DNA from 3 places in the Parageobacillus sp. KH3-4 genome. Region 2 is predicted to be linked to each of the others. Evidence: riboswitches for the same ligand, from Rfam matches in the RefSeq annotation. Region 2 holds a riboswitch; each other region holds the start of a gene.
The links. A riboswitch is a leader RNA that binds a small molecule or an ion and turns the genes downstream of it on or off. The one in region 2 is predicted to bind cobalamin.
Positions count from the first base shown of each region.

Region 1: it holds a riboswitch for cobalamin, as region 2 does, so the genes downstream of both, MWM02_RS06465 (ABC transporter substrate-binding protein) here and MWM02_RS15775 (ribonucleoside-diphosphate reductase subunit alpha) in region 2, are expected to answer to the same signal.
Region 3: it holds a riboswitch for cobalamin, as region 2 does, so the genes downstream of both, MWM02_RS10335 ((2Fe-2S) ferredoxin domain-containing protein) here and MWM02_RS15775 (ribonucleoside-diphosphate reductase subunit alpha) in region 2, are expected to answer to the same signal.

Region 1 covers NZ_AP025627.1:1,241,916-1,246,501, forward strand. Annotated here, with positions in the region: gene MWM02_RS06450 (DUF7916 family protein) at 1-710, shown strand, start outside; partial or broken gene MWM02_RS06460 (PH domain-containing protein) at 1,008-1,613, shown strand; cobalamin riboswitch at 1,731-1,946, shown strand; gene MWM02_RS06465 (ABC transporter substrate-binding protein) at 2,083-3,039, shown strand; gene MWM02_RS06470 (FecCD family ABC transporter permease) at 3,005-4,057, shown strand; gene MWM02_RS06475 (adenosylcobinamide amidohydrolase) at 4,057-4,586, shown strand, end outside.
Region 2 covers NZ_AP025627.1:3,133,795-3,138,380, reverse strand. Annotated here, with positions in the region: gene MWM02_RS15775 (ribonucleoside-diphosphate reductase subunit alpha) at 1-2,148, opposite strand, end outside; cobalamin riboswitch at 2,273-2,470, opposite strand; gene MWM02_RS15770 (hypothetical protein) at 2,894-3,064, opposite strand; gene MWM02_RS15765 (carbon starvation CstA family protein) at 3,419-4,586, shown strand, end outside.
Region 3 covers NZ_AP025627.1:1,999,847-2,004,432, reverse strand. Annotated here, with positions in the region: gene MWM02_RS10355 (GNAT family N-acetyltransferase) at 1-12, opposite strand, end outside; gene MWM02_RS10350 (glycerophosphodiester phosphodiesterase) at 253-1,179, opposite strand; tRNA gene MWM02_RS10345 (tRNA-Gln) at 1,579-1,650, shown strand; gene rraA (ribonuclease E activity regulator RraA) at 1,751-2,245, shown strand; cobalamin riboswitch at 2,294-2,485, shown strand; gene MWM02_RS10335 ((2Fe-2S) ferredoxin domain-containing protein) at 2,611-2,979, shown strand; gene MWM02_RS10330 (energy-coupling factor ABC transporter permease) at 3,006-3,746, shown strand; gene MWM02_RS10325 (energy-coupling factor ABC transporter substrate-binding protein) at 3,750-4,034, shown strand; gene cbiQ (cobalt ECF transporter T component CbiQ) at 4,031-4,586, shown strand, end outside.

The sequences.
Region 1 (4,586 bases), 1.9 Mb from region 2:
AGCCGATGGTAAACGGATTGGATACAAAGGAGCCGGATCAAATGGTGGCACGTCTGAAGCAGTTAACGGGGCGGCCAGTCGGTGTCAATTTGGAGCCGGTTGACCTGAATGCGAAGCAGCTAGAGAATCTTGCTTCTCTTCCAAAAGGAAGAATGGCAACAGAAGAATCATTGCTAGAAGCAAAACGTCTAGGTTTTGATTTTATCTGCCTAACCGGAAATCCGAAAACAGGTGTAACAAATGATGAAATTATCCGCGCGATTGAAACAGCCCGTGCCGTTTTTGGGGAAGAAGGCCTTATTATCGCGGGAAAGATGCACGCAGCAGGTGTCGCCAACGAAACGGGAGCTAGTATTGTATCTGAAGAAGTGGTTGCGCGTTTTGTTCGTGCCGGAGCTGACATCATTCTTATGCCGGCGCCGGGAACTGTGCCGGGAGCGACATTAGAAAGAACAGAACAACTTGTTCGGATTGCCCATGAACATGGGGCATTGGCGATGCTTACGATCGGCACGAGCCAGGAAGGGGCTGACGAGGATACAATCCGGCAAATCGCGCTCGCAAGCAAAATGGCCGGCGCTGACCTGTACCATATCGGTGACGCTGGCTACCACGGCATCGCTGTTCCAGAAAACATTATGACATATTCCATCACCATCCGCGGCAAGCGCCATACATATATTCGCATGGCGAGGTCGCCGTTGCGATAAAATGAACGGCATTTTTATTTCAAGTGGAAACTTGCCGCCTTTTTGTTGCGCATATTTAACAGAAAGGAAAAATGAAAGGAGACCATCACATGTTTTCCTTATCTTCCTTATCTCCAACTTGTTCCGTTTGTGGGAAGCCGATTGAAAAAAATGAGCCTATCTATGTGCGCATGAGATACCCGTCGTACAGAGGAATGGTAGAAATTACTGCTTTCCTCAAGCATGAAGGAACCATTATTTGCGATGGTTGTTTTTTGCAAGAACAGAATAATCATGAAAAATGAAAGAAGCTGCGCGATGTTTGGAAAAATCGCTGCCGATGTGCGCGGGTTAAGCGACATCGGCCGGTCATTAAGCCGGAAAACTACGATAAAGTCGCTGCCGATGATTGCGTGATGCATGAAGAAAGGGGAAAAGGCTTATTTCTTGATTAAGCCGAAGTCGGATGAGTATTGTTTTGCCAATAAAGCGATGATTCATTTGGATGGCACGAGCACAGCAAGAAAAAAGCGCGTATTGCGCTGCAACGATTATTATAAGCGCCCGATTTCCGAGGCATCGCTTGAGACAGCAAGCACGGTTAATTTGGATGTCGAAACTAAATTTAAAATCCGCGCACACGCTTATTCGATTGACGTTCATAAAAAACGTTTAGAAAAACTAAAAGATTTTTATTGAAAATTGCCGAGCTTTGCCATGAAACCGGAAACGAAGCTGGAATATGCGCAGAAAAGCTTGATGTTGACCGCTAACGTATTTGGGCGCATGAAAAGCGGGACAAATCATGTTTTGGCGGATTTCAAAGCGGTAAATGAACTCGCGTTTCAATGGCCCGTCGATGCGAAAACAAAATATACGGTGAAAGACTTCGGCTTTGTGTTGGAGCGCTACATTGACAATTAAGCTTATCGCCGCCTTGCATAAGGCGGCTTTTTTGCCTGTTTGCAAGCGACGTCTTATTTTTTTATTGCAAAACCTTTTTTCTTCCATTAACATTATAACTGTCAACTGCTCGACAATTTTATACAGCAGCGGCAAGGTGCCAAATAGAGCGGTTCGCTCTTCATGGCTTAATAGGGAATCTGGTGAAAGTCCAGAACTGTCCCCGCAACTGTAAATGCGGACGAAATGAGATGACCACTGTACGGTGGAATGGCAAGCGCCGTTTGCCGTATGGGAAGGCTCAGAGTAGGATGAAGCATGAGTCAGTAGACCTGCCTTGTTCGCTTACTGTTTCCTAATCTTCGGGGGGTGAGATGAGGAAACGGCAACGGTGGCTGCTTTCGTGTGCACATTTATTGCCGTTTCTCGCTCATTCCGCGGTAGGAATGGGTTTTTTTATTTTATATAAATAAAGAAGGGGGAACAAAAGATGAAAAAATGGAAACGGTATGTGCTGCTATTTGTATTTGCGCTGGCATTCGGCCTCTTATTCGGATGCAGCGGGGAAAACGCAAGCAAAGAGCCTGCCAAAAAAGAGGAGCCGAAAGCGGAGCAAGCAGCGTTTCCGGTAACGGTGAAAGATGGATCAGGGGAAGAAGTGACGATTAAGTCGGAACCGCGAAAAATCGTTTCTTTAATCCCAAGCAACACGGAAATCGCCTATGCGTTAGGATTAGGCGATAAAATCGTTGGCGTCAGCGATTTTGACAACTATCCGGAAGATGTGAAAAAGAAAGAAAAAATCGGCGGAATGGAGTTTAATGTGGAAAAAATCATTTCGCTGAAGCCAGATTTAGTGCTTGCTCATGCGTCAGGCGCGCATAATTCAAAAGACGGGCTTCAGCAATTGAAAGATGCAGGCATTACTGTATTAGTTGTCAACGATGCGAAATCATTTGCGGACGTATATGATTCCATCGAGCTGATTGGCAAAGCGACTGGAACTGCCGATAAAGCGCAGGAAATCGTGAAAAATATGAAAACAAAATTAGAAGGGATAAAGGAAAAAGCAAAACAAATAAAAGAGGAAGATCAAGCCAAAGTATGGGTGGAAGTATCGCCGCCGCCACAAATTTATACCGCCGGAAAAGGGACATTTATGGATGAGATGCTTCAAGCGATTTCTGCGAAAAACGTTGCCGGTAATTTAGAAGGGTGGCCGATGGTCACAGAAGAAAAGGCGGTCGCGTACAAGCCGGATGTCATCATTACCACATACGGCGGAGCGAAGCAAGTATTGAACCGTCCTGCTTGGAAAGATGTCCCGGCGGTGAAAAACAAACGGGTGTATGATGTAAATACAGATTTAGTAAGCCGTCCGGGCCCACGCTTGATCGAAGGAGTAGAGGAACTTGCAAAAGCAATTTACCCAGATATTTTCCAGTAATATATGGATGTATGCAGTAGCAATAACGATCGTTATCATTTCGCTCTTGCTAGGGATATCGATAGGTTCTCTATCGATTCCCTTTTCTGCTATTATGAAGATCTTTTTATCACAATGGTTTGGATTAACATTGCCGGACGATGTTCCTAGGGATTTTGTGCAAATCGTGATGGCGATCCGCCTTCCCCGCGTGGTTTTGGCGTTTTTCGTAGGCGCTTCGCTCGCCGTCGCGGGAGCGGCGTTTCAAGGATTATTAAAAAACGCGCTTGCCGACCCGTATACGCTCGGCGTGTCGTCAGGCGCTTCTGTCGGCGCGGTTTTTGTCATTTTTTTCAACATTCAATTGCCGCTGTTTGGCACATTTACGCTTCCCGTTGTCAGCATTGTCTTTGGCCTTGCGACGCTCGTGCTTGTTCTTTTGTTTGCGCGGGCGGTGGAACGAAAAATGTCCGTAGAAACGATCATTTTAGTTGGCATTATGTTTGGGGCGTTTTTCAGCGCGCTTATTTCCTTAATGATCGCGCTGACCGGGGAGGAATTGCGGCAAATTATTGCATGGCTGATGGGAAGCGTGGCGATGCGCGGCTGGAAGTATACGATGATGATGCTTCCGTTTTTTCTCGTCGGGGTAATGTTGCTGCTTTTCAATGCGCGCGAACTGAACGCCTTCGCTTTTGGAGAGTCGGCCGCTATGCACATCGGGGTCGATGTGGCGAAGCGAAAAGTGATGGTTTTAACCGGCGCTTCGCTGCTAACCGGCGCGGCGGTGTCGGTTTCTGGGACGATCGGTTTTGTCGGATTGGTCGTTCCCCACATGGTTCGCCTTGTCTGCGGCCCGAACCATCGTCTCCTTTTGCCGCTTTCCTTATTGTACGGCGGCGCGTTTCTCGTTCTTACTGATTTGTTGGCACGCACGATTATTTCGCCGAGAGAACTGCCAATCGGCGTGATTACGTCATTGATTGGCGCTCCTTTATTTGCATTGCTATTTTTTCGAAGAATGAGAAGAAAGACGTGATGAATGTGCTTGAAGTGAACAACGTGTCTTACCGCTATCATCGCAAACGGGTTCTTCATAATGTGACGTTTACCGTAGCGAAAGGTGAAATATTTGGGGTTTTAGGGCCGAACGGAAGCGGGAAAACGACGTTATTGAAGCTATTAAGCAAAGAGCTGCCGTTACAAAGCGGCAGTATTGCGGTGAACGGTCGGCCGCTTCGCTCTTTTTCGCAAAAAGAATGGGCGCGCTTTGCCGCAGTGCTTCCGCAAACAATGGATGCGGCGTTCGGATATACGGTCAAAGAAACGGTGGAACTTGGACGATACGCTCATCAAAGCGGCCTATTTCCAACATGGACGGCAGAAGATGAACAAGCGGTGAAAACGGCAATCGAAGAAGTGGGGCTAACGGAAAAGGCAGAAGAAGGAATTGACCGTTTGAGCGGGGGAGAACGTCAGCGCGTTTATTTAGCAAGGGCGCTTGCGCAGCAGCCCCGGCTTTTGTTGCTGGACGAACCGACGAATCATATGGACATTACCCAACAAAT
Region 2 (4,586 bases):
ATTAAATGAAATCGCTTGGTCGATATGGCGCTGACGCACTGCGTTTTGTTTTATGCTCCAATGCTGGTCGATATGGTACGCCGATTTATAATACCACGTTGTTTCGGCGTTTAGGTCAGGCACGGTAACTGGAATTTTGTAATCTTTCTTTTCTTCTGCGTACACTTTTAAAAAGATCGGGTCGATGCTGGCAGTGCTGCCGGCGATAATTGAAGTCGAAGCATTTGGCGCAATTGCCATCACATAGCCGTTGCGCATGCCATATTTGGCAACTTGTTTTTTCAGCGTGTCCCAGTCGACGTTGTCGTTGCGGCGGTATCCGCGTTTATCAAAATAAGCGCCCGTCTGCCAGTCGGAACCCGGAAAAGCCGGATAGCTTCCTTTTTCCTTTGCGAGCTCCATGCTAGATTGGATGGCCAAGTAAGCAATTTTTTCATACAGTTTGTCCGCGTATTCAACTGCTTCATCCGATTCCCAGCGAATGCCTTTTAACGCAAGTAAATGATGCCAGCCAAACGTGCCAAGCCCTACGGCGCGGTATTTTTGATTGGTAAGCTGCGCTTGTAATACCGGGATCTTATTTAAATCAATCACGTTATCGAGCATGCGCATTTGAATCGGGATAAGCCGTTCGAGTACATCGTCGGTAACAGCGCGGGCAAGATTGATGGAAGACAAATTGCAAACGACAAAATCGCCAGGGATTTTTTCAATGATGATCTTTCCGTCTTTCGTATATTGTTTTTCAACGATGGTCGGGCTTTGGTTTTGCGCGATTTCTGTACAAAGATTGCTGCAATAAATCATGCCGAGATGGGCGTTCGGATTTTTTCGGTTCGCTTCATCGCGGTAAAACATAAATGGTGTGCCCGATTCTAATTGGCTGCGCATAATGCTTTTCATTATTTCAATCGCTGGCACTTTTTCTTTCGAAAGGCGCTCTTCTTGAACGCATTGCCAATATTTTTCGCGAAAGCTTCCTCTTCCTTTTTCCTCATCATAAAAATCTTCCAAACTAAATCCCATCACTTTGCGAACTTCATGCGGGTCAAACAAGTACCAGTCGCCTCGTTTTTCAACTTGCTCCATGAATAAATCAGGAATGCAGACGCCAGTGAATAAATCGTGCGTCCTCATCCGCTCATCGCCGTTGTTTAATTTCGCATCCAAAAAAGCAAAAATGTCTTTGTGCCAAACGTCTAAATAGACGGAAATCGCTCCTTTTCGCTGCCCTAATTGGTCAACGCTGACAGCGGTGTTATTGAGTTGCTTCATCCATGGAATAACGCCGGACGACACACCTTTAAAGCCTTTAATGTCGCTGCCGCGGCTTCTGATTTTGCCGAGATAGACGCCGATTCCGCCGCCGGATTTGGAAAGGTTGGCGATGTCGGTGTTGCTGTCGTAAATCCCTTGCAAGCTGTCATCGACAGTGTCGATAAAGCAGCTTGACAGTTGTCCATAACTTTTTCCGGCATTTGCTAATGTCGGCGTGGCGACGGTCATGTACAAGTTGCTTAGCGCCCAATACGCTTCTTGAATGAACGCAAAACGGCGATGTTTCGGCTCTTTCGCCATTAACGCCATTGCGATGATAAGGAAACGCTCCTGCGGCAGTTCGTACAAGTTGCGGTCGTAATCGCGGGCCAGGTAGCGGTCCGCGAGCGTGCGAAGGCCGATATATGTAAACAGCTTGTCTTTGTCTGGATCAATAAGTTTTCCAAGCTCGTTGATTTCTTCTTTTGAGTAATCATCAAGAAGAGAGCGATCGTACACGCCTTTAGAAACAAGCGTTGTTATTAACTCGTACAGGCTGCCGTAGCGTTGTTTTGCGTCATATCCACGTTGTTTGGCCGCTTCTTTGTATAGTTTTTGCAAATAGATGCGGGCACAGACAAACGTCCATTCTGGTTCTGCCTCACTAATATAGGAAAGACCTTCAAGTATTAAGTAATTCGTGATTTGTTCCGCAGAAAGCGTATCTTTGCTTTCGATAATGCGGATGATGCGCTCCATATAGTCGCCGGCCTGTAGATGCGGATAGTCTTTTGTTATATTGCGGATAAATGAAATAAGACGTTCGCGAGAAAACGGTTTAGTTTGCCCGTTTTCTAGCGTAATAATGGTGGTTTTTGTATTCAATGCCATTGTTTTTTCCTCCTTGTTTCCATAAAAAAATCCACTCGGACCGAGTGGATGAAACGACAGCATAAAAAGGGGAAAAGAAGCCCTTTTAAACCATCGTTTCATCTTCTCGATCCCCGGAGAACATGAAACGCAAACAAGCAAGGCAGGTCTCCTGACTCGTGTTTCATCCTACTCTGGATCCTTCCCATATGTGCGCCCGAATGAGCTTTCACATACAGTGGATGTTCCATTTCGTCCACACATACAGTTGCGGGGGCAGTTCTGGATTCTCACCAGATTCCCTATTAAGTCCGGATGGACACCATTGCTTGCGGTTTTTATACTATATTTAGTTGTGTTTTTTAGAAACAAACACAATATATAGTATTTTGTTGTTGCTGGTACAATCATATAATAAAACGTCGGTAAATTCAACTGTTTTTTATTCGGGCACAAAAAGAAATGCTTTTCGAACAAGAAATTCTCATTTGCAAGAACCGCGAAATTTTAGTAACAACAATTGAAACAACAATCCGTGCGTATCCCAGGAATGACAAAAAGCATTGGGAACTAAATAGGTCCAAAACGATTCTGAAAATTTCAATATGCGCGGAATACATAAGACTGATCGTGACGAAATAAGCGGAAAACACAAAAGGGAGAAAGGAGTAGGGGCTGTCCCACTTCTGCCTCTGTTGCTGCATTCCACATGCGTAAAAGTACAAACATAGATAGAACATTAACTGTTTGGAAATCAACGGCATCATCACTTTTTGTTGTTTCCTAAAGGGCTTAAGCGAATCGCTTCATTGAATCGCGATTGTACGTTAATGAGCAATTCCGACAAATAAGCAGGTGATTTTGAAATATTTTTTATTGAGAAGTTGGCCAATCCAGGTAATGCAATGCTCCGCAACCACTGTTCTGCTGTCTTCACGTTCCCTAACTCTTTTCTAAAATAATTTGCTTGATTGTTTCGTTGGAAAACCTACCTCCCTTAATGGTTAACTTTAGTAACATTTTTTGCGAACTGTGCGATTCTGTTTTTCATTCGGCTATCACCTATTTTATTACCGGATTACGCAGGTCGGAGTGGGGAACTTGCCTCTTTCCCTGTTTAAAAAGAACAAAAAGAAGCCAATGTACAATTCGTTTAAAGGTGGAAGATTGATAGCTAATTATCAGCCAATATTATCATATTCAGTAAAAAAATAATTCTTTAAATTTTTCAGAATAGTTAATATAATTATTAATGTAGTGAACTTGAACGAACAACAAAGGAGGAGAAGGTGTGAAAGGATTAAAATCGGTCTTGCTTTGGGGGCTTATTTCTGCACTCGGGGCAGTAGGATTTGCAGTTCTCGCATTAAGCCGTGGCGAGACGGTGAATGCGATTTGGTTAATTGTCGCTGCTGTATGTACGTATGCCGTAGCGTATCGTTTTTATAGCAAATTTATCGCTCGCAAAGTGTTTGGACTTGACGACAACCGCAAAACGCCTGCGGAAGTGTTTAATGACGGAAAAGATTATGTCCCGACAAACAAATGGGTATTATTCGGACATCATTTTGCGGCAATCGCCGGCGCCGGGCCGCTTGTCGGACCGATTTTAGCGGCGCAAATGGGATATTTGCCGGGAACGCTTTGGATTATTATCGGCGTTGTTTTAGGCGGAGCAGTCCAGGATTTTATTATTTTATTCGCATCGATGCGGCGCAACGGCAAATCGCTTGGCGAGATGGTGAAGGAAGAAATTGGCCCAGTTACAGGGTTTGTTGCATCTCTTGGCATTTTAGGAATCATGATTATTTTATTAGCTGTTTTAGCGTTGGTTGTTGTGAAAGCGCTTGTAGGAAGCCCATGGGGAATGTTTACGATTGCCGCAACGATTCCAATTGCGATTTTGATGGGAATTTACATGCGCTTTATTCGTCCCGGGCGCGTTGCGGAAGCATCTTTGATCGGGTTTGTGCTCCTGATTGTTTCTTTGGTAGCTGGCCAGCATGTCGCTGAACACCCGACGTTGGCGAAAATATTTACATTAAAAGGCGAGACAATTGCAATTTTGATGATTATTTACGGGTTTGTCGCATCGGCATTACCGGTATGGCTACTGCTCGCGCCGCGCGACTATTTGAGCACGTTTTTAAAAATCGGAACGATTGTTGGGCTAGCGCTAGGAATTTTAGTGGTTGCACCTGATTTGCAAATGCCAGCGTTGACGAAATTTGTCGATGGCACTGGCCCGGTGTTTGCCGGGGACTTATTCCCGTTTCTGTTTATTACGATTGCCTGCGGTGCGGTGTCTGGATTCCATGCGCTCGTTTCATCTGGCACAACTCCGAAAATGATTGAAACAGAAAGCCACGCTCGTCCAATCGGGTATGGGGCAATGCTGATGGAATCGTTCGTAGCGATTATGGCGCTTGTCGCTGCGTGTGTGTTAACTCCTGGAGCCT
Region 3 (4,586 bases), 1.1 Mb from region 2:
GATTTGCAGCAAGTTCGTTGCTCCTTTCGTGCTTTTCCCCATTATATCGATAAAACTAGAAAATGACAATAAGAATTTTATGAATAGAGCCAAAAATTATTCGATTATGTTTATAATGTTGAGAATCAATCCATTATATTATGAGGACAAAAATGATGGGAAAGTTGTTTCTGTTCGCACCGAATGTTTTTTGGTAAGTTGCTGTTTGCCGACGAGCGTGCTTTGGGGTGCATGAATGGTAAAATGGCGAAGCTATTTTTTGTGCAAGCTTGCTAGCCGATCAGGATAGTTTGTAAACATTCCGTCCACGCCTAATGATAATTGTTTGTGCATTTCTTTTTTCGTGTTTATCGTATACGGATGAACAATGAGATGGAGTTCATGCGCTTTTTGCACAAATTCCGGAGTAACGAGCGATTGATCTGGTGCAACTCCTTCAGCGTATTCGGCGGTTCGATCGAGCACGTCATCGAGGTTTCGTCCTTGGATCATGGCGGGACTATACAGTTGAATAAGCGGAATGCCTTTAGGAACGATGTTCTGCAATTTTCGCAAACTCGCTTCGCTGAACGATTGGAAAATGACTTTTCCTTCCTGCAAATATCCGTTCTTTTTTAAAATATCCACCATTTTTTCTTCCATGCCGGAGTAGACATTTGGAGCTTTCGTTTCAATGTATAGAGCGGCTTTCGCGTCTTTTTGTTTCATAAAATCAATCACTTCTTGCAGAGTAGGAATTTTTTCTTTGGCATATTGCTTCTTCGCGTATTCCGGATAAGCGTCGTTAAACCAAGAACCGGCATCCAGCTGTTTAATTTCTGAAAGCGTGAAGTCTTTTATCCGCCAAGGGGCGCGATCGGGGTATGCTTCTTCTGCGTTTGTTGTTCTCGCTAGCGTCGCGTCATGAATGGCGACTAATTCTCCATCTTTCGTCATATGCAAATCTAATTCCACATAGTCCGCTTTCATTTGAATTGCTTTTTTGTATGCCGATAACGTATGTTCTGGTGCATATCCAGACGCGCCGCGATGGGCGATAACAGCGATGTCGTCTGCAATTGGGGGCGGCGTGAACGGTTGCATGCCCAATTTATCGGCAGCCGCGGCGTTGAAGGAGTATGATGCGAGAAAACTGAATAGTATGGAAAGCGGCCAACCAATGATCGTTGATTTTTTCATTTTTTCTTCACTCTCCCTGCGACGATTTTTTCGCTTTCATTGTAGGAAGTGAAGGTAAAGATTAAATAAATGAATATTTAAAGTTTTGTCATTTATGCATAAAGAATGTTTAGTATATTTTTAAAAAATAGTATTTGCTAAATAACATTTTCTATAAATGAAAACTAATAGTATTTTGAAATATTTTTTAACAATAGTGGTATAGAGTGAATTGACAGAGGAAATACTATAAGCGGATGAAATACAGGAAAAACCATTTTGTTGTCCGTTGATTTAAGTTCACCGGATGATAAGCGGAATTTTGCGCTGACTTTATCTAAATGCAGATCATTTTAAAATTTTCCCATGCTGACTCGTCAATCAGTCAATTAAGGAAGAAGTTTCATGAAGTTATTTCGTTGGGCTATAGCCAAGCGGTAAGGCAACGGACTTTGACTCCGTGATGCGCTGGTTCGAATCCAGCTAGCCCAGCTGGAATGCAGGCAAGCAATCGCTTGTCTGTTTTTTTGTGGAAAAAGAAGGAGTTTCGTCAAATATGTCAAATAAAGACGATAGTGGGGAGGGAATGATGGTGAAAACAGCTGATTTATGCGATAAATTTTTTAGCGAGCTTCAAGTTTGCCGGCTGCCGATGCAATCATATGGCGGAAAAGCAGAATTTTCCGGACCGATCGCGACGGTCGACGTATTGGAAGATAATGTGCTTGTGCGCGAGGCGTTAGAAACCGTTCCGGCCGGCACTGTATTGGTCGTTGACGGGAAAGGTTCGCGAAATTGCGCACTGCTTGGAGATCGTTTGGCGCAAATCGCCTGCGATCGCGGACTTGCGGGCGTAATTATCCATGGCTGTATTCGTGATTCTGCAGAGATCGCCAATATGCCGATCGGGGTGATGGCGATCGGCACGTGCCCGATAAAAAGCAAAAAAGAAGGAAAAGGAAAACGGGACGTTGCGCTTGAATTTGGCGGTGTTCTTTGGGAGCCGGGCGCCTATGTATATGCGGATCGCGACGGGATTGTGTTGGCAAAAACGGACTTATTGAAAAAAGTGATTGACGGCGTTTAAAAATTTGTACTACCATGAGTAACAGAAATGTTCCATGAGAAATCAATATCTATGCCAAGCAAATAAGGTGCCTTTCTCATTAGAGAACAGGCTTAAAAGGGAAGTACGGTGAAAATCCGTCACGGTACCCGCCACTGTGATGGGGAGCTTTGTTGCATGATGTCACTGAAGGAAACTTCGGGAAGGCGCAGCAAAGCGATGATCCTAAGTCAGGAGACCTGCCTTATTTGTTCGGACGGATACCTACGGGATTATAGGTAGACGTGCGGGAGAATGGCATACTTTTTTGGCTATATTTGTATGCATTTTTCTGCACCTCTGCGTATAGAGGTGCTTTTTATTTTGCAAAAAAGGAGAGATTGAACATGACAACATGGAACTTAACCGGAACGAAACATCATGTGCTGATTTGCAACGGAGGCAGCTGCATGCGTAAAGGGGGAGAGGAAGTAACACTTGCCATCCGTGAAGAAATTGCGAGGCTGGAGTTAAACGACAGCGTACATACGACGCGGACGCGCTGCAATGGCCGCTGCCAGGATGCATGCGTCGTCATCGTTTACCCTGAAGGCGTATGGTACAACGGGATGACGCCGAAAAAAGCAAGGGAGCTTGTGCGAAGGCATTTACGGGACGGGGAATGGCTGGAAGAAACGATAACGTACCGTTATGAAAAGATGAAGGGATTCATGATGCCAAAACAATCAACGTCCCCTCTAGGAATCTCGAAATGATGCAGAACAGCGGGAGGAACGGAAGCATGAAAAAATGGAAATACGCCCTTTTCCTTTGCGGTTTAGTTGTCTATTTTACTTTTTCTGAAAGTTCATCGGCATTTGCGATGCATATTATGGAAGGATTTTTGCCTGTTAGATGGGTGATTTTTTGGTGGCTCGCGTTTTTGCCATTTTTGATCATCGGTATGCGTTCACTCATCCGGATTACGCGTGAGCATCCGGAACTAAAGCTGCTCATTGCGCTGTCCGGGGCATTTACGTTTGTGCTGTCTGCTTTAAAAATTCCATCCGTTACTGGAAGCAGCTCACATCCAACGGGGGTAGGGCTCGGTGCGGTGCTGTTTGGTCCATGGACGATGGTAGTGATGGGGAGCATCGTATTGCTGTTTCAAGCATTACTGCTGGCACATGGCGGATTGACGACATTAGGTGCGAATGCCATGTCCATGGCAGTCGCCGGCCCGCTTGTGGCGTACGGCATTTATCGTTTCGGGAAAAAGTGGAATATATCGCGGCGTTGGACGATATTTTTCGCTGCATTTTTTTCTGATTTAGCCACATATGTTGTCACCTCATTGCAATTAGCGTTGGCGTTTCCAGATGCGACAGGCGGGATTTTCGCTTCGTTTGTCAAATTTGCCGGCATTTTTGCTGTCACGCAAATACCACTGGCGATTACAGAAGGGCTGCTTACGGTTGTCGTTTGGAATTTCTTATCGACTTACAGCAGCCGGGAACTGACTCAATTAGAGAGGGGAGTGTAAATTATGAAGCGAAGTCTTTTTCTCCTTGTTTTTGCTGTTTTATTAGTAGTGGCACCGTTATTGTTCATTCATCACTCTGATTTTGGCGGCACGGATGACCAGGCGGAAAAAACGATTCAGGTGATCGCTCCTCATTATCAACCTTGGATGGAAACCATATTTGAGCCGCCGGGCGGAGAGGTGGAAACGTTGCTGTTTTCTGTGCAGGCGGCGGTCGGGGCCGGAATTATTGGCTACATTATCGGCGTCTATAAAGGTCGGGAGAACCGAAGAGAGGAATCAAAATGATCCGACAGTTTGACACAATTGCTTACAATAACCGCCTGCGGACAATACGTCCTGAACAAAAAGTGATATTTGCGCTCATATTATTAATGATGGCCATGATAGGTAGTTGGAAAATGCAAGTAATGATAACGATTTGGCTTGCCGCATGGATTATCGGGTATGCACGTGTTTCGTGGAAAGTGTACGCCAAAACACTCGGAGTTGTGGCATTGTTTCTGATGGTGAGTTTTCCAGCTTTGCTTGTTTCCATTGACAGTTCTTTTCATGTTTCTATTGATCGTTCGCAAATTTTTGCCGCGATGTCTTTGCTCTCTCGTTCGGTTGCGGCATGGTCTTGTTTATTTTTCCTGCTAGTGACTACCCCGTTTCCAGAGATGCTGTATGTGCTCAAGCGAATGAAAGTACCATCCGTCATCATTGAGTTGTTATTTTTTACGTATCGGTTTGTATTTGTTTTCGAGAAAGCAGCAGAAGAGCTATATGTAGCAATGAAAGCAAGAAACGGAGGAAACCATTGGCGGCATGGCGGGATGTTGGTGTTCCAGCTTTTTC